Regions from separate parts of the Pseudoalteromonas sp. L1 genome, predicted to be linked through region 2. Evidence: predicted binding sites of a transcription regulator. Region 2 holds the regulator's gene; the other holds the start of a gene.
What was found. The regulator LexA, encoded in region 2, represses DNA repair genes until DNA is damaged. The targets are predictions, from matches to a motif close to TACTGTATNNNNATACAGTA.

Region 1 (15,444 bases), on a different contig from region 2:
ATTCGGCATTGAATCATTATGCAGGAAATCTGCACCTGTAAAGGGCATCAGAAAGGGAGTTCGATGCCTATCAAGCAAAGGTTTAATGGCATGTGCAGTCGGTGTTCCCATTGAACCAAATATTGCGTGGATGTTGTCGCTAAATAAAAATTGCCGTGTATTTACAACCGTATTTTTTGGCTCATAACCGTCGTCAGCAATTATCAGCTTGATATTTTGACCATTAATACCGCTATCAGCATTTATCTTATCGAAATAAATATTGCTGCCGAAAGCTAATTGCTCGCCAATTTCTTTTGCTGGCCCTGATAATGCTGTAGACATACCTAATTTTATAGGGGGGAGAGTGTCTTCGGCATGACCCAAAGTGGATAAAAGTGAAAGAGATAACAATATGCTCTTAATTGTCGATATTATTGAGAAGTTTAAAGTGAGCATACCAACCTTGCACTGCGGCTTTGAATTGTGTGTTTAATTCTTTTTTTCCGGACAGATTTGCTTCACTAATGAAGTGATCGGTACAGGATTGTTGTAATATTAGCCGAATAAGTATGAATTTTGTATCTTGATTGAGCAAGTTTAGACTAATTGGTGTATGCCAGATCAGTTGCCACAGTAAGGGTTGAGCATTAAATAACGAAAATTCAGAATTTATAAGGCGCTCAGCCCTGCTTAATAATACAGTTGGACATTCGCTTTGTGGAAAATGGGGTAATAATTCAGCAATCAGCTGCCAAGGTAAGTGACTAAAGTGGCCTAAAAGTTGTAACGAGAAGTCGTGTTTAAACTCACCAATGAGCTGTGTGGCTGAGTGCTTCGCTTGGCGGGTAAGTGGCTTTATGACTAAAGCCGAATGTTCCGCAGTTGCTTTATCGTGGCTAAAACCCAACTTAATGACCTTAAAACCATTACTTTGCCAAAACTTAACCAAGGATGCATTTGCGCCAAAGCTCGCACCGAAATAGTCGCAATTATCTAGTTGTTTTTCGCAGTAATTTAATAGGGCTGAACCTATACCTTGTTGATGACACTCTGGTGCGACAGCTATTCTCACAACTCTTGCAGAGCGTTTACATAAATCTTCTGTACTCTGGCTCAGTTGAGTAATGGTTTGTGCCATTAAATGGCCATGTGGTCTGCGCTTACCTATTTTAACTTGTTCTGCGATCTTAGCCGTTAAACCACCCTCAACAGCCACCAAACAAACTGCTTTTAGTGCATTTTCTTGCTTACAGATAGACAGTTGTAACTCGGGCGCATCAAGCAGTTGGCGTAAATCATTCACTGTGGTTTGGTAATGAGCCAGCGCCAGTAATGCCATTATTTGGCTAAGTAGTTGCTCATCATCAACGAGTTGTTCTTTGCTTATGTTTGCAAATTGGAATGGCTCACTACTTTGCGTGCTTGGGTACTTTGCATCGAGTAATAATAGTTTGCGTAGGCTATTTTCTAAAGGATCATGTTTAGCAAAGCGAACTGGCTCATCCAAAGTGATAGTCTTTAGTGATTTAAATTGACTACGTAAGTACTGTAAAAAACGTAACGTGTAACCTCGACCATTTCCTTCATAACCAACCATAGTGCTAGCAAATACGATTCGCGGATAGCTTTTCAGGATCTGTAATAGCATAGGAACCGGAATCGCCGCTGCTTCGTCGACAAATAGCAGATCGCAGTCAGGTTTTTCATGTAGGAGTGTATCTGGCGCAATATAGCTAAGGTTAGCTAGTTGCTTACAATTTTGCTCTTTAGTTATACCAAGCTCAGATGCTAAATGTTTAAAGCTTGTTTGTACGGCCTTGGCTTGGGTGGCACAAATAAGGATTTTTTTATCTTGAAGATTTGCAGCTGCAAGCCCTAAAGCAGCTGACTTACCACGACCCCGGTCTGCACTGATCACAAATGGGCGATTAGCGCGCCCTGTTGCGGTTTTAATAATTTGCTCAACACATGCTTGTTGTTGCTGATAATTTATCTCAGCAGTTGCTGGCGAAATGGATTGGTAAGTAGGAAGCGAGTGCTCAGTAAAATAATGTGGCTGCAATTTTAGCTTGGCGAAAAAACGCTGATTAAAAAAGCTGTGTTGAATCACTTCGCCATAAGAGGTAATACTTGTGAGTGCTGGGTCTTGCCACTTATCGTCATCGGGCAGCAAAAGTATCAGTACACCACCTGCTTTTACGGTACCTGCAAGCGCGGCTAGTTTATCGGCATATAAGCCGCTAAAACCATCAAAAATAGCGTGTTGAAACTCTTGGCCAAGAATTTGATGAGCATGTTTTGGAAACTTACTATTCGCTAATAGTGAGCTAGCGCTTAAAACATAGGTATTTTTAAGCGCTAATTGGTTTGCAAACTGATGGCACCAAGTTTCGCTGCCTTGCACAATGACAAGCTGGCGATGCTTTGCAATCACCAGCTCATTACACAGTGCTGTTATATACTCATTATAAGGCTTGAAGTCTTGCATACTGTGTTACAAGCCATTTGCTGCCTAGGTCATCAAAGTTCACTTGAATACGTGACTGTGCGCCGCTACCTTCGTAATTGAGTACGGTTCCTGCACCGAACTTGGCGTGTAAGACGCGTTGTCCTAAGTTAAAGCCACTATCTTCAAATGCAGCATGGGTTACTGATGGACTAAAACGACCTGCAGCAGGCGGTCTTGAAACTTGTGTTTTAATTCGGATTTCTTCGATGCAGTCTTCAGGCATTTCACGTAAAAAGCGTGATGGGCTGTGGTACTTTTCTTGGCCGTATAAACGGCGACTTTCTGCATGGCTAATATATAGTTTTTCCATCGCGCGAGTCATACCAACATAACATAGGCGGCGTTCTTCTTCTAAACGGCCAGACTCTTCATTACTTTGTTGTGATGGGAACATGCCCTCCTCAACACCAACCATAAACACCAGAGGGAATTCTAGGCCTTTTGCTGAGTGCAGTGTCATCATTTGCACCGCGTCTTCGTGCTCGTCAGCTTGACCTTCGCCAGACTCTAGTGAGGTATAAGCCAAAAATCCCTGTAGTGGTGAGCTGAACTCTTCATCTTCAGGGAGTTCGTATTGACCACAAGCACTAATAAGTTCTTCTAAGTTTTCTACGCGGGCACGGCCTTTTTCACCTTTTTCAGCTTGATACATTGCCATTAACCCCGAGCTTTGAATGGCGTATTTCGCTTGCTCTTCTAAGGTGAGATCGCTGATCTTATCTTCGATATGCTCAACAAGCTCTAAGAATTTAGTGACGGCACTCGCTGCACGGCCAGATAAGTGTTGCTGCTCGATAATAGCTTTTGCGGCATACCAAAGTGGCAATGACTCATTACGCGCGCAATCACGAATGTGGCTTAGTGTTTTATCACCAATGCCGCGAGCAGGGGTGTTAATAACGCGCTCGAAAGCGGCATCATCTTGACGGTTACCCACTAAACGTAAATACGAAAGTGCATCTTTGATCTCTTGGCGCTCGAAGAAGCGCATACCGCCGTAAATACGGTATTTTAAACCTTCTTGTAGCATCGCTTCCTCGAGTACACGAGATTGTGCGTTGTTACGGTATAAAATCGCGGCATCTTGTAATGCATTACCTGCATTTAGCCAACTACGTAGTTTGCTGCTGACAAAGCGCGCTTCGTCTAATTCATTAAACGCAGCGTAAACAGAAATAGGCTCACCATCATTGCCGTCTGTCCAAAGGCTTTTGCCCATGCGTTCAGCATTGTTTTTGATCAGCGCATTTGATGCTTTCAAGATTGTTGCCGTTGAACGGTAATTTTGTTCAAGGCGAATGGTTTCGGCTTCGAAGTCAGTTAAAAAGCGTTTGATATTCTCTATTTTTGCGCCACGCCAGCCATAGATACTTTGGTCATCATCACCTACGATCATAATACTGTTAGTGTTACCTGCGAGTAATTTTAACCAAGCGTACTGAATAGTATTGGTATCCTGGAACTCGTCTACCAGCATGTGGGCAAAACGCTGTTGATAGTGACGTAAAAGTGTTGGGTGGTTTTTAAGTACTTCGTAGCAGCGCAGCAGTATTTCTGCAAAGTCGATTAAACCAGCACGGTCGCACGCTTCTTGATATGCAGCATAGACTTTTAGCATCATCTGTTCATTAACATCGTAGGCTTGAATGTCTTTAGGTCGTAGACCTTCATCTTTTTTCGCGCTGATATACCAACCAAATTGTTTTGCTGGCCACTTTTTATCATCGATGTTCATCGCTTTAAGTAAGCGTTTGATCATACGTTGTTGATCGTCAGAATCTAAAATTTGAAAGCTTTCAGGCAAGTTCGCTTCACGGTGATGGGCGCGTAAAATACGATGAGATAAGCCGTGGAAAGTACCAATCCACATACCACCAACCGGTGCTTTTAAGGTTTCTTCTACACGAGTTCGCATTTCTTTCGCGGCTTTGTTAGTGAAGGTTACCGCAAAGATACTGTATGCAGAAGCTTGCTCAACTTGCATGAGCCATGCGATGCGATGAACAAGTACTCGAGTTTTACCAGAACCCGCACCTGCAAGTACTAGCATATTTTGCAATGGGGCTGCGACTGCATCCCGTTGTTTGTCATTTAAGCCATCGAGTAATTCAGAAACGTCCATCGTTACGCCTTTTCAATCTATAATGGGTGGAGTATAACAGGTGTTTATGCAAGGCTAAATAAAATACTGTTTTTATAAACAGCTATTTTGGCAAGTCATTAAAATTGTAAATAAAAATTGTGAATTTGACCGATTTTTAGCAAAAAGAACTAAAATCAAAATAACGGTATTTTTTAACACTTTGATTTGTAAGTCATAATAAGTTGGCATAAAGTGTGTTTATAAAAAGTATAATCATTAAAAACTACAGAGGTTAGTATGGCAGAGCAAGGTTCTGGCGGTAATGTAATCGCAGCAATATGTAATATCTTTTTTCCTGGTTTAGGACAATTGGTACAAGGTCGTTTAATGGCGGCGATTGCATTCTTTTTAGCATGGGTTATCAGTGGCGCGCTAATTTATGTTGCGATCGGTTTTGTATTACTGCCGATTGTCTATTTGTGGGCAATTATTGATGCTGCTCGTTTTAAATCACGACTCTAGCTGTTTTAAATAGCATAAACACGAGCGCCACTATGGCGCTCGTGTTGTTTAAGGCCGCAAAACTCGCTACGTTTAGCTGTAAACGGTATAATTAGCGTAATAACGTATTACGAGTACTCTTCATGGAATATCAATTTATCCGCGACCCAATTAGTGGTTTACGCATTAAAATCTCTTCTGAGCACGGCGTTATTGGTCGCTGGCTGAATGAAGAAATCGGTAAAGAAAAAGTCGCAATGGTGCAAGCTTTAATTGCTGCAGTGAAGAGCAGTCATGAGCCTTTAACCTTGCAAGGCCAAGAAATTGATTTGATTTTAAGTAAAGACGAAGCATTATTTGAAGCCCATGCACTACATCAAGACAACGAAGACTTAGTCGCCTACCAAGATGATGATTTAATGCTTGAAGAAGAGGGCTTATGCAGTGGCTGTGGTTTTGAAGACTTTGTTGATTTAATTGAATCTTGGCAAGAGTTTACGCAAGGGCGATAAGCAGAAACAGGTTCTGCTTATCAGTGGCTAGTTTATTGTTCATTGACTGATTTAACAGCTGCAAGTAATAAGTCTTCAGTTAAACGTACTTTATAATTTGGATTAGCATACTGAAAGTGAATTAACCCTTTTGTGTCAACCACAAAAACAGCAGGTACAGGTAAAGCCACCTTTGCTTCGCCATCTAGCGACACAAAGTTAACGCCAAGTTTATTACGATAGATTTTTGCGGTTTTATCATCCAGATAAAATGCCAATCCTAGTTGTTGGCTCAATGCCAAACTATCATCAGATAAAAGTTGATAGTTTGGGGAAGATATTTTGCTTTCAGCTAGCTTTTCTGGGCTATCTGGCGATATTGCGATAATTTGTGCATTGAGGCTTGCTAATTGCTTTTCAATTTTTTGCACACTGGCTAATTGCCTTGAACAATATGGGCACCAACCGCCACGATAAACAATTAATACCGTGGTTTTTTCTTTAAAACGTTCACCTAAAGAAATGCTTTTTCCAAACTGATCTTTTAAGTCAACACTTGGCATAGTTAAGCCTGGCAGTAATGGGCTAACTTGCTCAGCTGAGTTTGCAATATTCGTTGCTGTAGCTGCAATTGCTTGGCTAGATAGTACAAGTAATGCAGTAATAAGTAGTGATCTAAACATTAGGATCCTTCATGATTCTTTCTCGATTTTACAAACGACCTGTTTATAGGTGTTTTTATTTCATCAATGCCAAATTTAACTGTAGTATATAGGCAAATAAAAAATGCAAGTTGGGATAAAAAATGTCTGCTAATTTACAAAAACTCGTTGTTATGCTCGAAATGCAAAATGCGATGAATACCAAAGTTCATGAGCAATGGTTTAGCCAAGGTTTTGAATGGTATCGTGCAATTTGGGTTGAGTGTGCTGAAATGCTTGATCACTATGGTTGGAAGTGGTGGAAAAAACAAACTCCAGATACCGAACAAGTTATTTTAGAGTTAGTTGATATTTTCCATTTTGGTTTATCTTTACGCATTGATGGTGAAACCAGCTATGAGCAATTAGCCGCGCAACTTGAATCGGAATTAAGTGCGCCAGTTCAAGCGGATGACTTTAAACAAACACTAGAGCAATTAGCTGCGTCAGCAGTCGCTGAAAAGCGTTTTAATGCCGCTGCATTTGCAGGTTGTATGGCGAAAATCGGTATGGATATTGATGATTTATACCGCGGCTACGTTGGTAAAAATACCTTGAACTTCTTCCGCCAAGACCATGGCTACAAAGACGGTAGTTATATCAAAGTGTGGAACGGCCAAGAAGATAACGAACACTTAGTTGAAGTAGTTAAAAGCCTAGATACAGAGCATGCTGATTTCGCAAAGCTTGTTTATCAAGGCTTGGAGCAGCGTTACCCGAAGTAATACCAATCCGCAATAATACTTAATCATCTTGAGGGATAAAACCTGTCGCTAGCTGCGTTAAAAATTTCTGATTTAGAACAACTAAATAACGAAATTTTTGCCTTGCTATCAACAAGGTTTTATTGCCTCAAAATAGACTACTTAATTAAGCGAATTGGTATTATTCAACGGGTATAAATTCGCGAAAATCGATGGTCGATAAAAAGCCATCGAACTGCTTATGCGGTTGCTGACTATCAGGGTTGGCAACCGCAAGAATATGGCCAATACCAAACTCTTTTGCCGCATCGAGCACGGTAGGGCTGTCATCCACAAATAAAGTCCGTTTCTTATCAAACTTCCACTCTTGATGTACTTGTTGCCATAATGGTTGATGCTCTTTACTCACGCCATATTGGTGAGTTGAAATTACCCCATCTAAGTAATTATCAATAGCAGTGTGTTCAAACTTTAACATGGCACAATCTGGGTGCGCGTTAGTGAGCATGATCAATTGCTTACCAGCTTTTCTAAGCTCAGTTAGAAATGGCGGTACGTCATCACGCACTTTTATTAAATGTTGAATGTCACGTTTTAGCGACATTATTGGCAAATCGAGTTGTTGTTGCCAATAGTCTAAGCAGTACCAATTAATTTGCCCATGAACTTGTTGATAACGATGCAAAATGTCAGCTTTTGCTGCGTCTAAACTGATTTTATGTTTACGTGCATATTGCTCGGGAATAACAGTAAGCCAGAAATAATTATCAAAATGCAAATCGAGTAGGGTGCCATCCATATCTAACAACACAGTATCGATTTTTGACCAATTTAACATAGGCAATTCACTTTAAAAGATTTATGATGAGCATAACTGCCATGATAGCAAATTAATGCCAATGACACAGAAAAAGCATCCTACACCACCGCAAATTTTGTCTAATGAAGTTGTCGCTAAGAGTCGACTGTTCACCGTTGAATCCCTTGAGCTGAAGTTCTCAAATAACGAGCAAAGGCAATACGAACGAATTCGTGGTGGTGGAAGAGGTGCCGTCATGATCGTGCCTGTAACGGCTGATAACGAGCTGTTATTGGTGCGAGAATATTGTGCTGGCACTAATGATTATCAACTGGGCTTTCCAAAAGGCTTAATTGATCCAGGTGAAACTCCCGAACAAGCAGCAAATCGTGAGCTTAAAGAAGAAGTAGGCTTTGGTGCTAACTATTTTGCCGCCCTTAAAAAAGTCAGCATGGCACCAAGTTACTTTAATGCCACTATGCATATTTTGTACGCCGAAGACCTCTACCCTGAAATCTTACCAGGTGATGAACCTGAGCCACTTGTTGTTGTGAAGTGGCCGATGAGTGATTGGCCGTCTTTATTGCAACAAGAGGACTTTACAGAAGCACGAAGTGTTGCAGCTTTGCTATTATTAACAAAGTACTTAGAGTCGGGAGCTACCAATGAGTAATTTTTTAGAGCCTTGCATTCGTCTAGCTGAACAAGCAGGTGATGCCATTATGGCTATTTATCAGCAAGATGATATTGGTGCCGAGCAAAAGTCCGATCATACGCCCGTAACTAAAGCTGATTTAGCATCAAATGAAGTATTGATGGCAGGATTAAAAGCGTTGGCACCAGATATTCCTATTATGTCAGAGGAAACGCCAATCCCTGCACTTGCTGACAGAAAGCATTGGCAGCAATACTGGTTGCTAGATCCCATGGATGGTACGGGGGAGTTTATTTTAGAAAGTGGTGATTTTGCGGTTAATATCGCACTGATTGAAAATAATCGTCCAGTATTAGGTGTTATCCATTGGCCAGCGAAGCACGTTACTTATTTTGCAACTTATCAGCAAGGCGCGTTTAAGCGTGAAAATGGCCAAGATCAGAAAATTTCGGTTGCAACACCTGATAATTTAACTTTAGCTGTGAGTCGTCGACAAAAAATTGAAGCGGTAAGTCAGTATTTAAATACCCAATTCGCAACGGTCGCATTAGGCTCATGCTCATTAAAAGCGTGTATTATTGCAGAAGGTAAAGCGGATTGTTTTTTACGCATAGGGCCAACAGGTGAGTGGGATACAGGCGCATCTCAAGTGATTGTTGAAGAAGCGGGTGGCTGCATTACGGATGCTGAATTTAATCCTTTAACTTACAATCAACGAGAAAGCACAGAAAACCCAGATTTTATCGTTATGGGCCACCCTGATTGGGAGTGGCAAAAAATGATAAGTCCTCACCAACGAGCTTTTTAACAGCACTTTGTGTGCTTTTTGTTCGTTTGGTGGTGTTTTATTACTATAACTCTTGATTTCTAATCTTATTGCTATATGATAGCGCTCTCTTCGAAACAAGGCATCAATAACATGCTGTTGTTACTTAGAGATTACAGGCGCGGGATGGAGCAGAATGATAAATCATTCGTCGGACTCGCAAATACCTGAAGTCGAAGGTCGTCGGTTCAAATCCGGCTTCTGGGACTCTAAACATACAGGCGCGGGATGGAGCAGCCTGGTAGCTCGTCGGGCTCATAACCCGAAGGTCGTCGGTTCAAATCCGGCTCCCGCAACCAATTTTCTTAATTGGCTGACTTCTTAAATTAAGTGAGAAGTAAAACAAACTTAATATTCAGGCGCGGGATGGAGCAGCCTGGTAGCTCGTCGGGCTCATAACCCGAAGGTCGTCGGTTCAAATCCGGCTCCCGCAACCAATTTTTAAAAGATTGGTGTAATATTGGAACTATAAAGGTCGTCGTCACGGCGTGAGGCATTCACTCTTCACCTTCACAGCTCCCGCAACCAATTCTTTGAATTGGCTGACTTCTTAAATTAAGTGAGAAGTAAAATAAGCTTAATAATTTCAGGCGCGGGATGGAGCAGCCTGGTAGCTCGTCGGGCTCATAACCCGAAGGTCGTCGGTTCAAATCCGGCTCCCGCAACCAACTGAAATTACATAATAGACACGCTAAAGCGTGTTTTTTTATGCCTGAAATTCAGGTGTTTAGGCTTATAACCTAAAGGTCGTCGGTTCGTCCTCAAAGTTCACAGCTCCCGCAACCAACTGAAATTACATAATAGGCACGTGAAAGCGTGTTTTTTACGCCTATAGAAAGTGAAGATGCTCTTGAGGATCGAAAAAATCTTTTTATCTCATCATAATGTTTGTATTAATAGGCAATAATATGAAATCATTGTCTGCTAATAATATGGTTTCTTGCTTCAAAATAGTTCTCTTTATTAAACAGATTAATATTTTCCTTCTGCTACGTTTAGTGACTTGCATAATCTTCTCTTAAAAGATTGAAAAGTTTATGTTACAAGGTAGGTAAAATTACTTTTTAGTTACAAGTATGACTGAACTTTACCACTGGTTTGACTTAATTGGCGTGGCTGTATTTGCTGTATCAGGTACGCTGCTGGCCTATGATAAAAAAATGGATGGCTTTGGGGTTGTTGTACTTGCCACCGTAACGGCAATTGGTGGTGGTACGTTACGTGATTTAATCCTAGATGTTCCTGTTTTTTGGTTACATGATCAAAGCTATTTTTGGGCTATTTTATTTTCGGTATTTGTTACTACACGTTTAATTAATAAGCAGCGTTCGATTGAATTTAATACGCTACAGATAGCAGATGCATTTGGCCTAGCATTTTTTGCTGTTATGGGTGCTCAAAAAGCAATGTTGGCAGGTATGCCTGATACAACGGCTATTATTATGGGCGTTATTACAGGTTGCTTCGGCGGCATGATCCGTGATGTGCTCGCAGGTAATATGCCTATGCTATTGAAAGGTGAGTTATACGCAATTACCTGTATTGCAGGCGGAGTCGCTTATACGCTGGGTATTTCTTTTGGTTTTGTAACAGAGCTTGCGATGGTGATTGCAATGCTAGTGACGCTTGTTTTACGACTGGCGGCGATGAAATGGCGGCTAACGTTGCATATTTTTAAATATTCTGATTAAACTATAACTTAGGACTTGTTATAGGGACAGATTAAACGTGTCATTAGCTCGTATTTTTTCTCGTGCACAAATAGGCGTACAAGCACCTGAAGTTATAGTTGAAGTGCATTTAGGTAATGGTTTACCGGCTTTTCATATAGTTGGTCTACCCGAAACATCTGTGAAGGAAGCGAAAGATCGCGTAAGAAGCGCACTTGAAAACTCACAGTTTGGCTTTCCTGATCAGCGGATCACTGTTAATTTAGCGCCCGCAGACTTGCCTAAAGAGGGAGGGCGCTTTGATTTAGCCATCGCCGTAGGCATCTTGGTGGCATCAGGGCAGATTAGTTGTCCCGATATTCATCGTTATGAATTTTATGGTGAGCTTGCCTTAAATGGGGAAGTAAGAGGTGTGAATGCGATTTTGCCTTCCGTGCTCGGTGCTAAAGACAAAGGCCGTTGTTGCTTTCTTCCTGCCGATAATGACTCCTTGGCGAGTCTTGTTTCAGGGGTCGCACGAAAAGCAGTATATTCTATTCAGGATGTCTGGAACGATTTACTTAACCAGCAACCCCTTCCTTTGAATATTGAATACCCAGAGCAGGAATTAGATAGAGAATCTCTTCTCGATTTAAGCGATGTTAAAGGGCAACCAGGCGCGAAACGAGTATTAGAAATTGCAGCTGCTGGTGGGCATAATTTGCTATTTTTAGGCCCCCCAGGGACAGGTAAATCTATGCTCGCACAGCGTATGCCGACAATTATGCCCGCAATGTCTGACGATGAAGCGATTAGTACCGCAGCCCTCTATTCAATTATTGGTCAATCAGTCGATTTAGCGAATTGGCGGGAGCGTCCCTTTCGCAATCCTCATCATACGTGTTCAGCGGTCGCGCTTGTTGGTGGTTCGTCAAACCCAAAGCCAGGGGAAATTTCATTAGCCCACAATGGAGTGCTTTTTTTAGATGAGCTGCCTGAATTTGAGAGAAAAGTACTCGACTCATTGCGTGAACCTATGGAAACGGGCGTAGTAACGATATCAAGAGCTGCGAGGCAAATGGAGTTCCCTTCGCAATTTCAGTTGATTGCAGCTCTTAACCCAAGCCCAACAGGTAGCCATACAGATAAGCGAGCAACGCCTGATCAAGTGCTACGTTACTTATCTCGGGTGTCTGGGCCATTTATCGATCGTATTGATTTACAAATTGAGTTGCCAAGATTGACCAGTAGCCAACTACAAAGTACTGAAATAGAAGAAAGCAGCGAGCAAGTTCGCTCACGTGTTGAGCGTGCCTACGCAATTCAGCTTGAAAGACAAGGCAAAGTGAATGCGCGCTTGAATAATAAAGAAATGAATCGGTACTGTATTTTAGCACCTGCAGAACTTCAGTTTTTAGCTAAAGCCAGTGAAAAACTGGCTTTATCGCCTCGCTCTTATCATCGGGTGATTAAAGTGGCACGCACCATCAGCGATTTAAAAGCTCAGCCAAATATAACCTTAAGTGAACTAAAAGAAGCATTAAATTATCGGGCATTTGAGCGGCTAATTAGTCAGCTAACGCAACTCTAAAAGCTTAAATCGATAACATGTAACCTTTACCACGCACTGTAACAATACGCTTCTGATCCTTTTCATCACTTAATTTTTTACGTAGTCGACCAATCAATACATCGACGGTGCGATCACTAGGGCTCCAATCTGGTTGGCCAATCTCTTCTGAGATCTTTTCACGTGATGTTGCTTTACCTGCATTTGCAATTAAGCAAATAAGTACCTTGTGTTCAGCTTCTGTTAGGCGCGACTCTTCACCGTTAGGGGTAATCAAGGTTCGATTATCAGGGTGTAACTTGAAGTCGGCATATTCAATAAACTCTTCGCTTTCATCATCGTTTTGAGAGCTCTTGAGACGTTTGTGAAGTGCACGCATTCTAAGTTCGAGTTCAAGTAAGTCTACGGGCTTACATATGTAATCATCTGCACCTTGGGCAAGCCCTGCAATGCGATCGGCTTGAGAGTCTCTGCTTGATAGCATAATTACGCCAATTTCTGTGAGCGCATTGAGTTCTTTTGCTAATAGCAGACCATCACGTTTGGGCAGTACTATATCGATGATAGCTAAAGAGATTGCATTTTGTGAAGGGGCGCGAGATTGCACAATGCTCAGTGCATCGGCGCCTGTTGAGTCTACCTCAATCTCAAATTCAGTCTCTTTAAAATGGTTGAGAATACGTTTGACGAGTAGCTCATCATCTTCAACCAATAAAACTTGAATAGTCATTAGCTTCTATTTCACACTTGATTTGTTGTTATGTTAGCACTGTATGACAAAGAGTGAGAAGTGTAATGGATAGGTTTATAACTATTTCTTACAATTTAATTAGTTAGGTGTCGTAAAGTGAAAGAAAAGTTGAGTACTTTTGTAGTACTCAACTATATAAAAATCTACTTTTCAGCGTAAAGGTATTGCCACCATTGTGGCTGCTCTTTTAGATTTTTATCGAAATAAGCGAGCATGGTGTCCCACCAATCAAAGCGTTTGTCGCGTGCAAATATCTGATGGTCTGCGCCTTTGTACTCAATGAGTTCGACATCTTTTCCTAGTAACTTTAATGCCGTGTACATATTGTGACTTTCTCCAACCGGTACATTCGTATCCGAATCACCATGCAGTAATAATAATGGTGTGGTCACCTTGTCGGCATGAAAAACAGGACTATGTTGGCTGTAAAGGGTTGGATTATTCCAAGGGTAGCTATTTTTAGACGCCTCGTTAGAGTATAAGTACCCCCACCAGCCTTGGCCCCAATACGACGTAATATTAGAAATGCCAGCATGGGCGATTGAAGCACTAAACATATCCGTTTTGGTAGCCAGTAGCATAGTCATAAAGCCACCATAGGACGCACCTAAGTTGCCAACACGTTTGCTATCCACGAAGTGATACTGGTTTAAAAACGCTTTTGTGCCATCGATGATATCGTTCGCGGTGTACTCACCCCATGCATTTACGTGTTTAGCTGAGAACTCTTGGCCAAAGCCTGTTGCGCCCGTTGGTTGCACAACATAAACAACGTAGCCATGCTCAGCCCACAAGTTAAATGGATAGCGACCTGTAAAACCACGAGTAACAGGTGATGTACCGCCATAATAATAGACCAGTGCAGGGTACTTTTTGCTTTTATCTACGTTGTGCGGCAAGTAAACGCGGCCTTTAATTTCAATACCGTCTTTATTGGTAAAGTTAAACTCTTCAAGTGAGGCAATGGCAGTATCTTTATAGGCGATCGGTTTTGAATCCCATAATATTTTCGCGCGGCTTTTACCTAGGCTTAGTTGTTTCAGTTGCTGAGGTGTTGAAGCTGTAGTGCCAGTGAGCAAAATGCTGGGGTTGCGTTCTTTTGAATAACTAAATTGCTCAACAACATCAAAGCCAGCGTTCACCTTATTAAAGCGCTTTTTACTGAGATCATACTGGTAAAGTTGTACTGTATCTTGCTCTGTAACTTTTATAAGTGCATCACCATTTTCAAGTACATTGAGCTGGCCAATTGCAGGGGTAAATTCTTTGCTTAACGCTGTGGCTTTTTTACCGTCCCGACTTAACAGGTAAAGTTGCCCATCGTAGTTATTAGCAAGCATGCCTTGTGGTAGGTTACGCCCTAAACCATTGTTAAAGTCAGGACCTGCCGTTACATAAATCCCCTCGTTTGTGTATTTAGCCTGATTAAAGGTTTTAAATTGGCCAAGTACATTCAGCGCTGATGTAGCTAGGTTTAATTCAACCAGCTCAGTTGCAGGCTCGGGTGATAGTTGCATAGCTTGTGCTGAGCGACTCATTAATATGCTGCCACGTTTGGCATCAAAGTCTTCAAGTGAGTGGCTAAGTGGGCCTTGGCTTACTATTTTGCTAAGACCTGTGGCAATATCGAGCAAATAGACTTGCGATGTCGTACGAGCATACGACCAGCGATCTTGTAGGCCTTGATAGTGCTTAGTGAGCTTACCATTATCTTCAGGTGATTTTGACCAGTTAAAGATCAAGCTGTTTGAGTCATAAAATTGAAAGCCGTTCGCTCCAGAGAGGTTTTTAGCGATGACACTCAGCTGCATGGTTTTTAGATTTAAGCGTTTAAGCTCACCATTTAATAGATACACTAAACGTTTGCTGTCAGGGCTCCAAGTTATATTACTTGGCTGAGCTGACTCGAAACGATACAAAGTATTATTCTTGGCGTCTTTAAGCTCTGTAACATATTGAGCTTGATTGGCGGTGGCATCTTCGTAATGACGTTTGCTAGTGATGAAATAATCGCCATTGGGTGCCATTGACACAAAGTTAATTGTTGGCGCATCGAATAATTGCTTAGCCGATAAACCATGTTGCTGTTTAGCGCTAAATTGTAAAGCGTCTAGTTCAGATTTAGCCGTAAAATCAAGCTCAACCTGATTCCAGTTTGCGACTTGCTCCGTAATGATAACAATTTGATGATCGCCTTGGCTTAAGGCTAATTCATAGGCTTGA
Region 2 (16,135 bases):
AACTTTATGATTTAAATTCGATTAATCAAGGTATTGTGCATGTAATGGGGCCTGAGCAGGGCATTACCTTACCGGGCACAACCATAGTGTGTGGTGACAGCCACACCTCTACCCATGGCGCATTTGGTGCACTAGCGCACGGTATTGGTACGTCAGAAGTTGAGCATGTTCTAGCCACTCAAACGCTACAGCAGAAAAAAGCCAAGTCGTTAAAAATTCAAATTAATGGTCGCCTACGCCCAACTGTTACTGCAAAAGATTTAATCATGGCGGTGATTGGTAAATTAGGCACTGCGGGTGGTACTGGCTATGTTGCTGAATTTTGTGGTGAAGGAATTGAAGCGCTGTCTATGGAAGCGCGTATGACGCTTTGTAATATGAGTATTGAAATGGGCGCAAAAGCGGGTTTAATCGCGCCAGATCAAACAACTTATGATTATTTAAAAGGTCGCCCATTTGCACCACAAGGTGCTGACTTTGATGATGCCGTTGCCTACTGGCAAACACTAAAAACTGATGAAGGCGCGCAGTTTGATCATGTTGTTGAATTGGAGGCTGCTGATATTCAACCGCAAATTACTTGGGGTACCAGCCCAGAGCAAGTGATTGGCGTCGATGAATTCATTCCAGACCCTGAGCAAGAACCAGATCTAATCAAAGCTGATGCGATTCGTAGCGCACTAAAATATATGGGCTTAAAAGCCGGTGATAAATTGTCTTCAGCAACTGTTGATACCGTGTTTATTGGCTCATGTACCAATAGCCGAATTGAAGACTTACGTGCTGCCGCGCAGATTGTCGAAGGTAAGCAGGTTGCCGCGGGTGTTGAAGCACTGATTGTTCCAGGTTCTGGCCTTGTTAAAAAACAAGCCGAAGACGAAGGCCTTGCAGATATCTTCAAAGCAGCTGGTTTTGAATGGCGTGAGCCAGGTTGTTCAATGTGCTTAGCAATGAATGACGACAGATTAGAAGCCGGTAAACGCTGTGCGTCGACATCAAATCGTAACTTTGAAGGACGCCAAGGTCGCGGTGGTCGCACTCACTTAGTGAGCCCTGCAATGGCAGCTGCAGCGGCAATTCATGGTCGTTTTGTTGATATCAGAGGAGAAGCCTAATGAGTGTATTTTTTAGTGGCTTAATGGCCCCATTAGATAAAAACAATGTTGATACTGACCAAATTATTCCAAAGCAGTTTTTAACGTCGACCAGCCGTGATGGTTTTGATGCGGCGCTTTTTTACGATTGGCGTTATTTAGATAACGGCGAGCCAAACCCTGAATTTATTTTGAACCGCCCTTGTTACCAAGGTGCGCAAATTCTGTTAACTCGCGACAACTTTGGTTGTGGTTCATCGCGTGAGCACGCGCCATGGGCATTAAAGCAATATGGTTTTGAAGTTATCTTAGCACAAAGCTTTGCCGATATTTTCTTTAATAACTGCGGCAATAACCAAATGCTTGCTATCGCATTACCAGCAGAAACGCTTGAGCAATTATTTGTGTTGAGTGAACAGCATGACGATATTCATATCGAAGTTGATTTAGAAAACCAACAACTTCGTAGCGATAAGTTTGACACTATTGACTTTGATATTCGTCATGACATTAAAGAGCGTTTATTAAGCGGCTTGGACTTTATCGGTGTGACTGAAACACTTAACAGCCAAATTGATGCCTTTGAGCAGCAACTTGCAGCAGAACGCCCTTGGCAATAACCTGTTTTTTCCATGTGAACCTAAACGCGGCCAAGGCCGCGTTTTTATTTATTTTTTGCAGGATATGATTGCTTGTTTGAGCTCATGTCCATCATCACATCTAAAAACATCATATTTTTTACCATGTTCACATATAATAGTTTCACGATAATATAAATGTTTACGACAGACTCTTTGTCGTGAAGGAAGCTTGAAACTACAGAGTTTTGTTGTTCCTCTTGAAGCCTTAGCTCCTTTATTTACGAGTCTATTATTAATCCAAACTCCTGTAACGAAGGGCACAACGACTTTGCCCATTTCATAAAGAGCTTGGATCTCTTCAGGCCCAAATAAAAGACTAGCCCCACGATACGGACCTCTTTTAAATCGACCCTCATTGCCTTTTAATACAATATTTTTTCTGCTAACAGTAAGTCGAAAGTTATTTTCAGCCTTTTTAGGAGCGGAACTAATTTTATTTGGATTAATCTTTTTCATGTAATTTTTATTTTAGATTTGGATAAATGAATATTTATTCTGCTTGATGGCGTTTGAACTTATAAAAAAGACAATATTAGCATGAAGCAGTAATTTTACTAATATTGCGAGTGTTCTGACATGAAAGCTCAATATTCATCTATTTTATTTTCTTTCTAAGCTTTAAACCATTAGCCTAAACTGAAATTTTATTTAGGGAACACACCATGAAATACTTAGTGGCATCGATGCTCGTAGCAGCATCATCAGTAGCGGCTGCGCGTCCAGCGCCGTTAGTATCTATTCCAAGCCATGATGGCTTTTTTGATAATATTGCTGCCCATTGTGGTAAAGCTTACGAAGGTAAAGTTAGCGTTGATAATGCGACAGGCCCCAGTTCATTTGCGGGTAAAAAGTTAGTGATGCATGTGCGTCGTTGTAATGAACGTGAATTGCAAGTGCCATTTCATGTAGGTGACGATGCGTCTCGTACTTGGATCATCACAAAAACAGGCAGTGGACTGAGTTTAAAGCACGATCATCGCCATAAAGATGGTAGCGATGATAAATCAACCATGTATGGGGGCCATACCCTTGATGCTGGTTTTGCTAATGCGCAGTCGTTCCCAGCTGATCAATATTCAAAAGAGTTGTTTGTGAACCAAGGTATTCCACAATCAATGGGTAATACGTGGCAAATGTATATTTATCCAAAGCAATTTACGTATCGTTTAGTGCGTGAAGGGCGTGAATTTCGCGTTGATTTTGATTTAACCAAACCTATTACGCCGCCAAGCGCACCTTGGGGGTATGAGGACTAATACTATTTAGTATCGTCTTCGCACTGTAAAACAACCGTTAAAGGTGGCTGATAGGCACGTGGTTTAGTGGGAAAGCGTTCATACTCCTGTACGCCATCAGTCACTCTAAGCATAAACGGTTTATCTCTACACAAGCGACTTGCATGGCGCAGTAAGAATACGCTTTGATTGCGAAAGTGCTTATAGTCATCAGACTGAATTTCGAGGTGGTAGCGGCCATCGGCTAATTTAGTTTGGTAGTAGTGGACTTCTTCATCAAAGTCGAAAAGTTTTTCTGTTTTGGTTTCTTCGGCGTATGCAGCGGGAAAACCAGCGGTAAGTAAAAGGGCGCTGATTGATAATGCGAATATCGAACGGGGTTTGTTCATAAACACCTAACTCCATGTGATTGATGCAATAATTCTAGCGCGTGTTGTTGAACCATGAATTAGCTTCGACAGTCAAACTAGGGTAACGTTAGTTTATATCTTATACCTAGTCTAACACTCAAAAGGTAAAAATGTGATGCTCAATAAAATAAAACAGCTATTTTCAGCGATGGACGATACTCAATCAAATATTAGTGAGCATGACCTAAAAACAGCGGTTGCCGCTTTATTAATCGAGGTTATGCGCGCCGACAGTGAGCTACAAGATGATGAGCAACAAACACTGAATGACACCTTAAAGAAGTATTTTTCTTTAACAGATGATGAAGTTCAGGAGCTCGTTGATAGTGCTGCTAAGAATTTAGATGAAGCGATTGATTATTTTCAGTTTTCTAAGCAAATAAATGCGCAGTGTAGTGCCGAGCAGCGTATTGATATTATCGAGCTGTTATGGCGCTTAGCCTATGCTGATGGCGAATTAGATAAACATGAAGAGGTTGTGATTCGCCGTGTCGCTAGCCTCTTGTATGTGACTCATGAAGATTTTATCGCTGCGAAACTGGCAGCGACAAAACTCAACTAAGGGCTATTAAATTAGGCTTACTTATTTAATTTACTTGCCACACTAACAAGTTGTTGAGCTAGGCTGGCAACTTGTTCGGCTGTATCGGCATCATTAATGCGGCCTTGTTCATCTAATTTAGTGTGGATGGCAGGTACGGCTAACTGATCCGCAAGTACTAAGCTGCCAATACCTGATAAAATATCACGCACGTGGTTTAGACCGCGTAAGCCACCTAACCCACCTGGCGAAGAAGCATACAAAGCGGTTACTTTATTACGAAATGCCGGTACTGCACCTTGCTCAGTGCGAGATGCCCAATCGATAGCGTTTTTAAGTGGTGCCGTAATTGAGCCATTATATTCTGGGCTTGCTAATAAAATACCATTAGCAGCACGAAGCTTATCTTTTAACAATTGTGCGCCAGTAGGCGTACCTTGCGCTTCAATATCTTCATCAAATAAAGGTAAGTCTAAATCACTTAATTTAATCACTTCTACTTCAGCACCACTTTCGAGGGCGAAGCGTGCAGCTTCATTAATCAGTTTTTGATTAAAGCTGTCTTTACGTAGGCTGCCTGCTAGGGCAATAATTTTTGGTGCTGTCATGATGGCTTCCTTTTTTAAGCTTCACTGTTGATATACTCACTGTAGCAAAAAACAGCTTGCAGAAAAGCCAAATAAACGCAAAACTTATGTGCGTATATGCACACAAGGAGCTGTTATGGCAATTCAATTTGGTGATTGGCAAGATGTAAAAGTCGCTTATGAGGTGGCAAGGCTCGGCACGTTAACCGCTGCTGCCGAATCGTTAGGTGTTCACCACAGCACAGTACTAAGAAGAATCAACAATTTAGAAGATAACCTTGATGCACGGTTATTTCACCGCCATGCCCGTGGTTATACAGTGACAGAAATTGGCGCTAAGTTGTTTGCGACTGCAAAATCGATTAACGCTGAACTTGAAAAACTTCACAACGATATCATTGCTGCTGATAGCCAACTGCGAGGCAGCTTATTATTAACTACGGTGAGTGGTTTTATTGATGTGCTCAGTGATGTTTGTGAGCAGTTCCAAAGTTTACACCCACAAGTGCAGCTTGAGGTTATTCTTGACCAAAATCGTCTACGACTCGACCATGGTCAAGCGCATATTGCTGTCAGAGCGGGCCCGCGCCCTGATGAAGGTGACTATATTGCCCAGCACTTAGCGGAGCTATCATCTGGGTTTTATGCCTCAAAAAGCTATATTGAAAAATATGGTATGCCAAAGAGTATTCAGCAGCTAGAGCAGCATAGTTTTGTTTCTGGGGTGGCTGGCTACAACGGTAAAGTGCCTTATTTTGCTTGGGTCGATGAGCACATAGCATCAGCACAAATCAAACTTAGAGTATCAGAAACATCAGAAGCAACCCGGGCTATTGTTAGGGGGCTTGGTATTGGTGGTTTGCAGCACGAAGTGGCAGAGCAGTACTCTGATTTAGTGCCAGTGCTTCATAAAGAACTAAACTGGCCAACAGATCTTTGGCTGGTGACACATCATTTGGTGCACCGTACTGCCAAAGTGCAAGCTTTTAGTCAGCTACTAAAAGCGTACTTTAAAAAGACAACAGGCTAGCTAGAGTGACTTTTTAACACTAATGCCTAGCCGTTTGGCTAGGCGCACAAGGTTGGCCCTATCAACACTTAAGCTGCGTGCTGTGGCTGCCCAGTTTAGGTTGTGTAGTTCAAGTTGTTGCATTATCAACTGATAACTAAAAGCGTCAGTTGCCTCTTTGAGTGATAAGCGAGAGGCTTTTTGTTCGTTAACTGCAACAGGGCTTGGTGCCGCAACGGCCGTTTTAGCAATATCACAATGCTCAGGCTCGATTGTGACAATGCTTTGTTGCCATTGCTGCTGCTTGGCTTTGAGTGCTGCGCGACTAATAACGTGTTCAAGCTCTCTCACATTGCCAGGCCAATTATATTGACGCAGTAGTAATTGTGTATCGCTACTAAGCTTAAGTTGTTTAATTGCCAATTTTTTAGATGTTTGCTCAATAAAAAAGCCTGCCAATAAAATAACATCGTTATCGCGCTCTTTTAACGGTGCAACATGCAATGGGTAAACGCTTAAGCGGTGATAAAGGTCTGCACGAAAGCGCCCCGCAGCGACTTCTTGTTTTAAATCGCGGTTGGTTGCTGCAATCACTCTGACATCAACATAACGGCTTTGATCTTCCCCCACCGTTTGTACTTCACCACTTTGTAATACGCGTAGTAGTTTACTTTGCATCGCAAGGGGTAACTCGCCAATCTCATCTAAAAATAGCGTACCACCATCGGCGAGTTGAAACTTACCCTGGCGCGCAGTATGTGCGCCAGTAAATGCGCCTTTACTGTGGCCGAAAAACTCGCTCTCAGCCAAGTTCTCTGGTAATGAAGCACAGTTGAGATGGATAAGAGGCTGTTCGCGGCGTTTTGAGTTTAAATGGATATTGCGCGCAACAAGCTCTTTACCCACGCCGGTTTCACCTTGGATCAATACGCTGAATTCTGAGGCAGCCACCAGCTGGATATCATTTTTAAGGGTCAGCATTGCTTGGCTATTACCAATAATTTCGACACCTTCTCGCGTCAGCGCTTCAAGATTAAGCTGTTGTGCAACTTGATGGCTGTGCTGTGCATGTTGCATAAGATGCTGCAAGGTTAGGGCATGCTCAACATAACCTGCTGCTAGCTGTTTTAGTTGATTGAGCTCGTTCATTGCTAAAGCGTCAAAGGCATGTTCATCTAAACTATCAAAGGTTAAAACACCGAGTAGTTCGCTGTTGTCTTTACTGCTCTGCAGCGGCACACCCATGCAGGCATGAACAGGAAAGTCGCCATGCTGGCTTTGTAATAAACCATCGTAGGGGTCGGGTAGGCCACAATCTTTGGCAAATTTTAGCGGTTCACTGCCACGGCATATTTCAAATAAGCGCGGATGCTCCGCTATTTTAAAGCGCCTTCCTAACGTATCGTCCGACAATCCATGTAGGGCTACAGGTTTTAACACATCACCTTGTTTCAATAATAAGGCAACTGCATCACATTCAAGCCAATCATTAATGCAATTCAATAAATAGTTGAAATTGTAATCAACACTGCTTGCTTTGGTAAGGGCAAGAGCAACATCAAGAAGGGATTTTTTGATCGCCATGTCAATTTGACCTGAAAGTGTTTTATTGATGTTTTTAATGGTGTGTCATTTTGACTTTTTTATCAAGTGGTTAAATATAATTGACTGATATTTAATGGCTTTTATTTTTGGCTTGAACTGTGCAATAGCTGGGGAAATTAAACGCTGAGAGTGGTAATGAAAGTCATTAATTTAACAGAGCCAATGCCAAAAAAAGTAAAGGCTCATCAAGTCAGTCAATGGCCTATTTGGGCATTGGCGTTTAGGCCTTACTTTTTGGTTGCTGGTGTATTAGCCGTGGGTTCTATGAGTTATTGGTTACTCATGCTAAGCGGTTATGCCAACTGGCATTTAACTGTACCAGCTACGCTTTGGCATGCCCATGAAATGCTATTTGGTTTTTCAGGTGTTGTTGCTATGGGGTTTTTACTGACAGCAGCGCAAACCTGGACTGGTGTTCCTAGTGTCAGTGGCAGCAAGCTTTGTCTAATGACTGCTGTGTGGTTATTAGCACGTTTGAGTTTCTTTTTACCTGCCATAATAACAGCGAATTTTAATTTATATGTGGTGGGAGTGTTTCAGCTTATATGGTGGTTAGCCGGCATTATTACCCTTAGTAATATGTTGCTCAAAGCAAGTAGTAAGCAGAATTACGTGTTTATCGCTATTGCCTCCATGCTATGTGCTCTTAATATTATTTTTTTGGCATTGGTGATTGCTGAAAATATGCTCTTTGCGCTCAGTGTTGTGGATACAGCGGTGATTGTGATGACTTTATTGGTTGGTATTGTTGCAGGCCGTGTTGTGCCATTTTTCACCGCGCGAGGGTTGAATCTTACCGAGCAAGTTCGCCTACCAAGGCTTGATAAACTGGTTGTTGTAAGTTCTTTATTTGCTATTGCTTGGTTCTTCTTTAGTCAATTATTCTTTAATCAAATGAGCGTAGGTTGGGTTTTTGCTTGGCTTGCTTGTTTGCATTTTTATCGCAGTGTCGCTTGGTGGCAAAAGGGGATACTAAAAGTACCTCTGTTATGGTCACTACACCTTTCATATTGGGCTTTGAGCATAGGTTTACTCCTAATTGCACTGAGCAACTATAGTTCGTTCATTTTATTTAAAGATGCGCTGCATTTTATCACTGTAGGTACGATTGGCTTAATGATCTTAGCTATGATGGTTCGTGTGTCTCATGGTCATACCGGCCGCCCCCTAAAAGTGCCATTTATCATTACCTTAGCATTTGTGTGTATTGCCATTGCTGCGATTATACGCGCTCTCCTTGTATCTTTGATAGGTCACCACTTGGCATGGCAACTGAGTGCAATGCTGTGGATAGCTGGCTTTTTATTGTTCTTATTTCATTGCGTGCCCATTTTAGTTAAACGTCGTGTAGATGGCCGCGTGGGTTAATTACTCCCTTTATAAATAGAGGAAACTATATGTTGTCTGAAAAAACGATCGAGATTGTTAAAAGTACAGTACCGTTGCTAGCAGAGGCGGGCCCTCAGGTTACTGAATACTTTTATGATCGTATGTTTAGTTATAATCCAGAGTTAAAAAATATTTTTAATATGACCCATCAGCAATCAGGCTCTCAGCAATTTGCGTTGTTTAATGCGTTAGCTGCCTATGCTACAAATATTGATAATCTTGCTGTTTTGAAAGACGCTTTAGCGCGTATAAATCATAAGCATACTAGTTATCACATTTTACCTGAGCACTATCCGATTGTAGGTGGTCACTTAATTGCAACGCTTAAGGCGTTGCTGCCTGAGCAGTTTACCCCTGAGGTTGAATATGCATGGCGAGAAGCGTATGCACTGCTTGCAGATGTCTGTATTACAGAAGAAATGGCACTATACAACAAAACTAAGCAAGCCCAAGGTGGTTGGTTTGGTACACGTTTATTTACTATTTCACATAAGCATATCGAGTCAGAGCATATTTGTAGTTTTACTCTGACTCCTTGTGACGGTAAAGCGGTGGTGTCACATCTACCTGGGCAATATTTGGGTATTAAAGTTAAACCTGAAAACAGTGATAATACTCAAATTCGCCAATACTCTATTTCGCAGCAAAGTAATGGCGAAAACTACCGTATTAGCGTAAAGCAAGAAGGTTTAGTCTCCTACCATTTACATAGCTTACGTGAAGGCGAGGTAATTGAAGTTTATCCTCCAGCAGGCGACTTTGTACTTCGCGAAATCGACTCGCCTGTCGTATTGATTTCAGCGGGTGTTGGTCAAACCCCAATGATGGCGATGCTAGAAACACTATTAGGTAATCAACCTAATCAGTCAATCCATTACCTACATGCTTGCGACAGTGAGGCGCAGTTTGCCTTTAAAGAGTATTTAATAAAGCAACAACAAGCGCACGCTTCATTGCATTGTGTTACGTGGTTAAAAGATGGCAAGGGGGGAGATTTTGCGGGCTTGATGGATGTAAACCACATCGCTGATAGCTTACCAATTAGCAAAGGTGACTTTTACCTGTGTGGTCCAATCGCCTTTATGGCAATGATAAAAGAGCAGCTGCTAAGTATTGGGGTTGCAAGTGAGCGCATTCACTATGAGGTGTTTGGCCCTCATCAAAGCCTATGATGACAAGGGCGCAGCCTCTGCTGCGCCTGATTGTTAGTTAACTTCGCACTCTACATTAGGAAGTGGAATACGGCGCTCTTTTTTGGGGTAGTAAAGCAGGCATTGCTCGCCTGCTTTTTGCAACAGAAACTTCTCAGAAGGAATTGAATGAGCGCCCATTATTGGCAATCCATCAGGTCCTTTTCCTGTACCATGATCAATTAAAAGCACAGCACTTTTGGTGAACACATCATCAGCTAAGGTCACTAAAGCCCCCCCTTTAGCTGATTGAATGGCCTGTTGTAACTCGGTAATCACGCCTGGGTTGATGCGAGTTAACGTCGCATCTAGCGGTTGTTTTGCTTGGGTACTTTGACACGCAGTTAAACTCATCAGTAATGATGAAATAAAGAAGTATTTTTTACTCATCGCTATTTCCTTTTGTTGGTAAGGGGCGTGTTAAGTCCATATTCTCTTTATATAGCGGTTGTTTAGGAACGAGTGGTAAGCCTGTATCCGCTAACGCATTGACTGAGGTGTTGGGCTGTTTGATTTTTGCTGTTTGAGTTGAAATAGGGCAGCGATTATTCGCGATATGGAAAAGTGCTGTAGATAATAAACCTTCGTTTTTATCGCCCAACTGATGGTTAAAATCGTCTGCAGCCAGACAACCTTGCACGTCGGCGTCAAACTGCGGAGTAGGAGTCGGTTTTAAGCCATCTGAATATTCACCGAACCCCTTTTCATTCACTCCTGAAAATTGAATAGTAAAGTAGGTTGTTGCACAGTTATGAGTTGGATTAAACCCGTACGGTTTACCACAAGTCTTATCACCAATTAGAATAACCTCTGCGTTGATGCCTTTGAGCCCATTAATAAATGCTTCTGATGCCGAGCAAGTTCCTTCAGTGCTAAGCACATACACTTTTGATAAGTTTAAATCGGGGAGTGTGTTGTTAGTCGCTTGAAAAGTTGAATAATCAATTTCAAAGTCAATAAATGGAAAGGGCGTATCATTGGGTTGTTTGTCGTTTCTAATGGTTTGATAATAGTCAAAACCTCTACTATTGGCAGGGCCTGCAACCATGTAAGCAAGTTGTGCAGAAAGAGCCAATACGCCACCACCGTTGTATCTAAAGTCAATCACAAGCTCATCGATCATATCGGTTTTGAACTTATTAACAGCATTAATAAGCTCAGGCTGGGCGATGCTTATGTGACTATTAAACTGCATATAACCAACTTTGGTGCCATTTTCAGTGATCAGTGTATTCACATTTTGCACAGGGGTTTGGGTTATATTACCTGCTACCACATTGATTGATTTGTCAGTACCATCATTGCTTCGTAGTTTAAGGTTATGGGTGCTGCCAGCTGTGGGGTTGAACAGTACTTCATTCAAAATTTCAATGCCAGCTTCGGTGTTGTCGTTAATACTTATATTATCCGCCGATAAAACCGTATCGCCGCGTTGTAAACCCGCATTGGCGGCAGGTGAGCCATCCTCTAAATAGGCAATGCGTAGTATTCGAGGTGGTGTGTTACTAAGAAAAGCCCAGTTGATTCCGTAGCCCGATACAACACCAGATTGCGACTCTTTGAAAAAATCTTCAGTTGGCTGACTAAAATGAAAGTTGTCTTTGTTAGCGCCTGAGTCTGTCGTTTGAAATGTTTTCAGTTGAGCGTAGTAGGCTGCAACTGAGCTAAAGTCATTAGGGTTGTTGTCTTCGATTTCATCGTACCAAAGGTATGTTTCATCACTCCATGAGCGTAACCACATTTTTTCTGTAAACTCAGAACCAGCAGTGTCGGGGTAAGGCTGATTTTCATTGAATGGATCATTTCCTGTGCGAGGGACGGCGCATTGATCTTTAAACTCGCTGGATGGCGCAAATGTACCGGCTGTCCAAACAGTGGAAGAGTTAGCGGGAGGTGGAGTTACTGTATCTGTGTCAGAGTCTAACGAACTGCCCCCACCGCAAGCCGTTAAATAAAGGCTTGAAAAGAGAAAAAAAGTCGCCTGCGCGAGTTTGTTACTTTTAAACATGAGATTACTTTCCTGTAAACAGTTGTTGAAAAAGTATCAGTAAGTATACGCGATGACAATAAAGGGCGATCTAAATAGTGTAAATAAGTGTATAAATTTTCAGCGCATCATGTCAGTCTGCAGGTTCAAGTTTTTGCCATGCTTCAAAGAGCTTCTGTTGTTTGTTTGAAATAGCGAGTCCATAGGTTTTTTGCATATAGAAGTAAGTATCTGCAATGCGCTTTCGAGCATAAACTGGCGGTTCAACAACACGCTGTTTAAAGTCAACCTTAACAGGACATGCTCCGTACTGTTTGATGTTATTGGCTACCATACCAAAACGATAGTTAGAGCGATCAGCATTAATTTCACCGATGGCTGGTGCTAAGTTATTTATGTCAGCTTCCATTTGACGAAACTTTTTACTCACTTTTCGGCAATTTTTTCTACCACCCTCTTGCCAGCACTGCAGTTGATGACCAAACTCCCAAGCAGGTACAATATGCTCCCACTCAATACGGTGTGCCCGTATATTTTGTTTACCAGAACGAGTGACAGCATTTCGCGGCAGGTAGCCGCATCGCGTTGGATCAGGCACTAACTTTTTACCCTCACGTTTTATATCACAATCACAATATAGGCTCTTAGTGTCGTTTGGTAAGGTTTTTATTAGATATTTTTTGGCACTAGAAAAGCTAGAAAATTGCTCCGCAGAGGCAGAAAAACAAACCCCAAGGCAAAATAGTAAAGAGAAAAATAAACGCATATCCATCACATGTGTGAACTACAGGATTTGCTATTGTAGAGTGATAGCTCTAAAAGAAAAAGAGTTTGATTGTTATCGAGATAATCAGTCCGGACAATTCAAACTTCGACAAGTTATAAGCAAGGCACCAAAACAGTGGTGCCGATGCTGGTAGGATTATTTACTGATAATTGAAATTGACTTACGGCGTTTTATACGTAGGTTTTGTAGTAATAATAAAATGCCAGAAAGACAAAACAGTACGCTGGTGGCTGCAAAGCTTATAAGTAAGGGGTTATTAAAGTCCTCGCGCTCGTCGTAATCCATAATATGCAACATCCAGAAAAAGTCGAAAATACGCCAAATAGTGCTGCGTACTGTAATGACCTTACCTGTAGCGCTATCTAAATACAGGGTAGTTGTCAGCCAGTCATCAAAGCTGACTTGCCAAACATTCGCTTTGTATGCAATTTCTCTGGGTCCTTTTGCTAAAAGCTGTACTTGAGAGGTCTTTGCACTAATGAGTAGGTGTGCTTTAGCATTTTCAATAATCTCAGATTCACTTGGCCTAGCCATTGCCTCACCCGTTATACCATCAAAGGTAAATGTACCGTTTAAAGTGGCAATTTCAATAGTGGGTTTTGTGAGTAAGTGGCTGTATTTTATATCACTAATTTGCTCAAACTGAGTTGTTATTGCATCAATTGATGCCATGTAATCATGTACTTTAAATGGATTACTGAGGCTGCGTTTAGCTAAGTGTTTGCCATGTACTTTTTCAAGAGGAATGGCGCTCATTACCAAGCCACCCAGCAGCCAAAAAAAGATTTGTATGGCGAGCAAGTAACCTAACCATTTATGCACTTTGCGGGCATATTTGAACATACGTTTATTCATAGAAAACCACTTGTTATTTTTGTATAGGCGCTATTGTAAAAGCTTAAATTAGGCTGCCAATGCGGCATAATGTCGCATTAACTGTATTCTAGATTTGGTATATAGACAAAACTGCGTTAAAGTTCCAATCGCTATTAATAGAGGGTAAAACGAAGGTATGTCGGAAATTCAATTTTTAAATGTAGACTTGGAGCTTGAATCAAAACACGATATAAGTGCACTGGTGGCTGATTTAAAGAAAAACGCCATGGTCTTACATTATGACAAAGATGAATATCGTCAACTTGCTCGTATTGAAGCAACAGCTGACATTAGCACGCCAGATAAAGCAATTAATCAATTATGCGAATTAATTGAGTCATGTTCACGCAATGCATTGAAACAGTGGCTTTCGTGTTCAAAACGAACATTTGATATTGGTTTTGAGTCAGGTGACTCGCCAAAATGTTTTAATCAAGCCCTGCACGCAGATACCTTATTACGTATTTCAGCCATTGGCGCAGGGATCGAAATTACCATCTACCCGGTTCAGAGCTAAGCTCGCTATCTTCGTTCTACCACTGCTGCGGTCATACGTGATACGCAGCACAGTTCACCTGCCGCATTACTAATTTTAATTTCCCAAACCGATGTTCTTTTCCCTAGATGAATAGGGCGTGTAATTGCTGTAAGTACGCCTTTGCGTGATGCTTTGAGGTGATTGGCATTTATCTCTTGGCCGACACAATAAAACTTTTCGAAGTCAACAACAAAATTTGCCGCATAACTGGCCACAGTCTCAGCTAGCACAACATTTGCGCCTCCGTGTACCATCCCCATTGGATTATGGTGGGCTGGTATAGCGGGCATGGTGGCAACTAGGTAGTCATCACCAATTTCGGTTATTTCAATGCCCATGGTTTTCATTAAAGTTCCTTCACCTGTAATGCCTTGTGCAAATTGCTGGCATTGCTCTAAAGTGATTGGCTGGTGCCAAATGCTCATGGTATTTCCTTAGCAAGCTAATTAAAGCTACTACCATATTGCATATAACTGTGCTGTTCAATGTTAGTTTTGTAGCAAAATGAGGTGGCTAATTTAAATTTGCGATTTTCAGATAACTGTATATACTCACAGTTAAATGTACTGTATGGAAAACCAGTTGTATGCGCCCATTAACGAAACGCCAATCGCAAATATTAGAACTTATTAAAGTATTTATTAAAGATACGGGCATGCCGCCAACTCGTGCCGAAATAGCTCAAACGCTTGGTTTTAAAAGTGCCAATGCTGCTGAAGAACATCTTAAAGCGCTGGCTAAAAAAGGTATGATAAAAATGAAGCCTGGTGCGAGTCGTGGTATTCAGTTAGTTGAAGAAGATGAGCCAGAACAACTAGGACTCCCTTTAATTGGTCGTGTTGCCGCAGGTGAGCCAATTTTAGCGCAGGAACATGTAGAGAGCCATTGTCAGGTTGATCCATCTTTGTTTAAGCCCGCTGCAGATTTTTTACTACGTGTTAATGGCATGAGTATGAAAGATATAGGCATTATGGATGGTGATTTACTGGCAGTACACAGAACACAAGTGGCTGAAAATGGTCAAGTTGTCGTTGCGCGTGTTGATGAAGATGTGACTGTAAAACGCTTAGAAAAAGCAGGTCGAAAAGTCCTCCTACATGCAGAAAATGACGAGTTTGCACCGATTGAAGTTGATCTCGAACACGAATCTTTCAATATTGAAGGATTGGCAGTTGGCGTTATTCGTAATGCTGATTGGATGTAACGCTAATATACTTAAGTAACTTTAGTGTTCTCAGTCATGCTCGTTTTTTGTTTTGATGTATTGTACTGAGTAAGATGTTTCCAAAATGGTGCGTCAAACTGATTTAATTTGGTGCGACGCCGCTTTTTACCTATTTAGCATCGATTTGTGACCCCTTAGCGTTGCTGGGAGTCCATGTATAGCGCAGTTTTCCTTTCTTTTTGAGTTTTTGCTCTTCTCCTTTTTTTACAAATAACGCTCTGATTATAGTTGTTATTTTTGCACCAAAATAAACATTTCTTAGATTAAAAACTTGCTTATTGTTCATTTTTTAACTAATTGGTTAATACATTGTGTTAACACCGTTTTACTAAAAAGACACAAAATAATGTGCTGTGGTGTTAAACGATGAGCTTGTATCAGATTTCTGTCGTGTTGGTACGTGTTTGCTCTTAACAATAAAAATACGAATGGGCACCTAGCTGTACGCCTTTTCGCTTTGCGTCTTGCAATAGCATCTAAAGGAGCTGTCACATGGGTAAAATGCGTTATGCCTTGTGGCTTATATTAGTGTCTCTACCGCAGTTAGCATTGGCAAATAGTCAATTTAATATGCGTAAAGGGGTAACTGATATAAGTAATAATGTTTATGAGTTACACATGACGATATTTATTATCTGTTGTGTAATCGGCGTCATCGTTTTTGCGGTGATGTTTTGGGCTTTAATACATCATAGAAAATCAAAAGGGGTAAAGCCTGCCCAATTTCATGAAAGCACAAAAGTTGAAATTCTTTGGACTGCCATTCCGTTTGTGATTTTAATTGCCATGGCTGTGCCTGCCACAAAAACCTTAATCGCCATGGAAGATGCCTCTAAGGCGGACATCACCATTAAGGTCACGGGCTCTCAATGGAAATGGCATTACGAATATATGGGTGAAGATATTGCCTATTACTCGATTTTATCGACACCAAAAGATCAAATAGATAACCAAGCTGAAAAGACAGCAAATTACTTACTTGAAGTCGACAAGCCGCTGGTTCTTCCTATCAATAAAAAAG

Region 1: the regulator LexA is predicted to act here: its motif matches at 4,678-4,697, upstream of uvrD (DNA helicase II).

Annotation. Positions count from the first base shown of each region.
Region 1 is NZ_JAKKCT010000004.1:450,228-465,671, reverse strand. It holds gene L3V38_RS15095 (ABC transporter substrate-binding protein) at 1-438, opposite strand, end outside; gene L3V38_RS15090 (GNAT family N-acetyltransferase) at 401-2,470, opposite strand; gene uvrD (DNA helicase II) at 2,448-4,613, opposite strand; gene L3V38_RS15080 (hypothetical protein) at 4,872-5,096, shown strand; gene L3V38_RS15075 (YacL family protein) at 5,219-5,587, shown strand; gene L3V38_RS15070 (peroxiredoxin-like family protein) at 5,620-6,249, opposite strand; gene L3V38_RS15065 (dUTP diphosphatase) at 6,372-6,992, shown strand; gene yrfG (GMP/IMP nucleotidase) at 7,153-7,809, opposite strand; gene nudE (ADP compounds hydrolase NudE) at 7,871-8,443, shown strand; gene cysQ (3'(2'),5'-bisphosphate nucleotidase CysQ) at 8,436-9,233, shown strand; tRNA gene L3V38_RS15045 (tRNA-Met) at 9,474-9,550, shown strand; tRNA gene L3V38_RS15040 (tRNA-Met) at 9,612-9,688, shown strand; tRNA gene L3V38_RS15035 (tRNA-Met) at 9,843-9,919, shown strand; gene L3V38_RS15030 (trimeric intracellular cation channel family protein) at 10,328-10,942, shown strand; gene L3V38_RS15025 (YifB family Mg chelatase-like AAA ATPase) at 10,980-12,491, shown strand; gene L3V38_RS15020 (response regulator transcription factor) at 12,496-13,200, opposite strand; gene L3V38_RS15015 (S9 family peptidase) at 13,365-15,444, opposite strand, start outside.
Region 2 is NZ_JAKKCT010000008.1:82,569-98,703, reverse strand. It holds gene leuC (3-isopropylmalate dehydratase large subunit) at 1-1,115, shown strand, start outside; gene leuD (3-isopropylmalate dehydratase small subunit) at 1,115-1,714, shown strand; gene L3V38_RS18905 (hypothetical protein) at 1,763-2,191, opposite strand; gene L3V38_RS18900 (hypothetical protein) at 2,398-2,991, shown strand; gene L3V38_RS18895 (hypothetical protein) at 2,994-3,359, opposite strand; gene L3V38_RS18890 (TerB family tellurite resistance protein) at 3,496-3,942, shown strand; gene L3V38_RS18885 (NAD(P)H-dependent oxidoreductase) at 3,960-4,529, opposite strand; gene L3V38_RS18880 (LysR family transcriptional regulator) at 4,645-5,538, shown strand; gene norR (nitric oxide reductase transcriptional regulator NorR) at 5,539-7,101, opposite strand; gene L3V38_RS18870 (NnrS family protein) at 7,258-8,490, shown strand; gene hmpA (NO-inducible flavohemoprotein) at 8,520-9,683, shown strand; gene L3V38_RS18860 (hypothetical protein) at 9,717-10,091, opposite strand; gene L3V38_RS18855 (S41 family peptidase) at 10,084-11,709, opposite strand; gene L3V38_RS18850 (endonuclease) at 11,822-12,454, opposite strand; gene L3V38_RS18845 (hypothetical protein) at 12,611-13,330, opposite strand; gene L3V38_RS18840 (hypothetical protein) at 13,488-13,868, shown strand; gene L3V38_RS18835 (hotdog fold thioesterase) at 13,874-14,314, opposite strand; gene lexA (transcriptional repressor LexA) at 14,476-15,093, shown strand; gene coxB (cytochrome c oxidase subunit II) at 15,607-16,135, shown strand, end outside.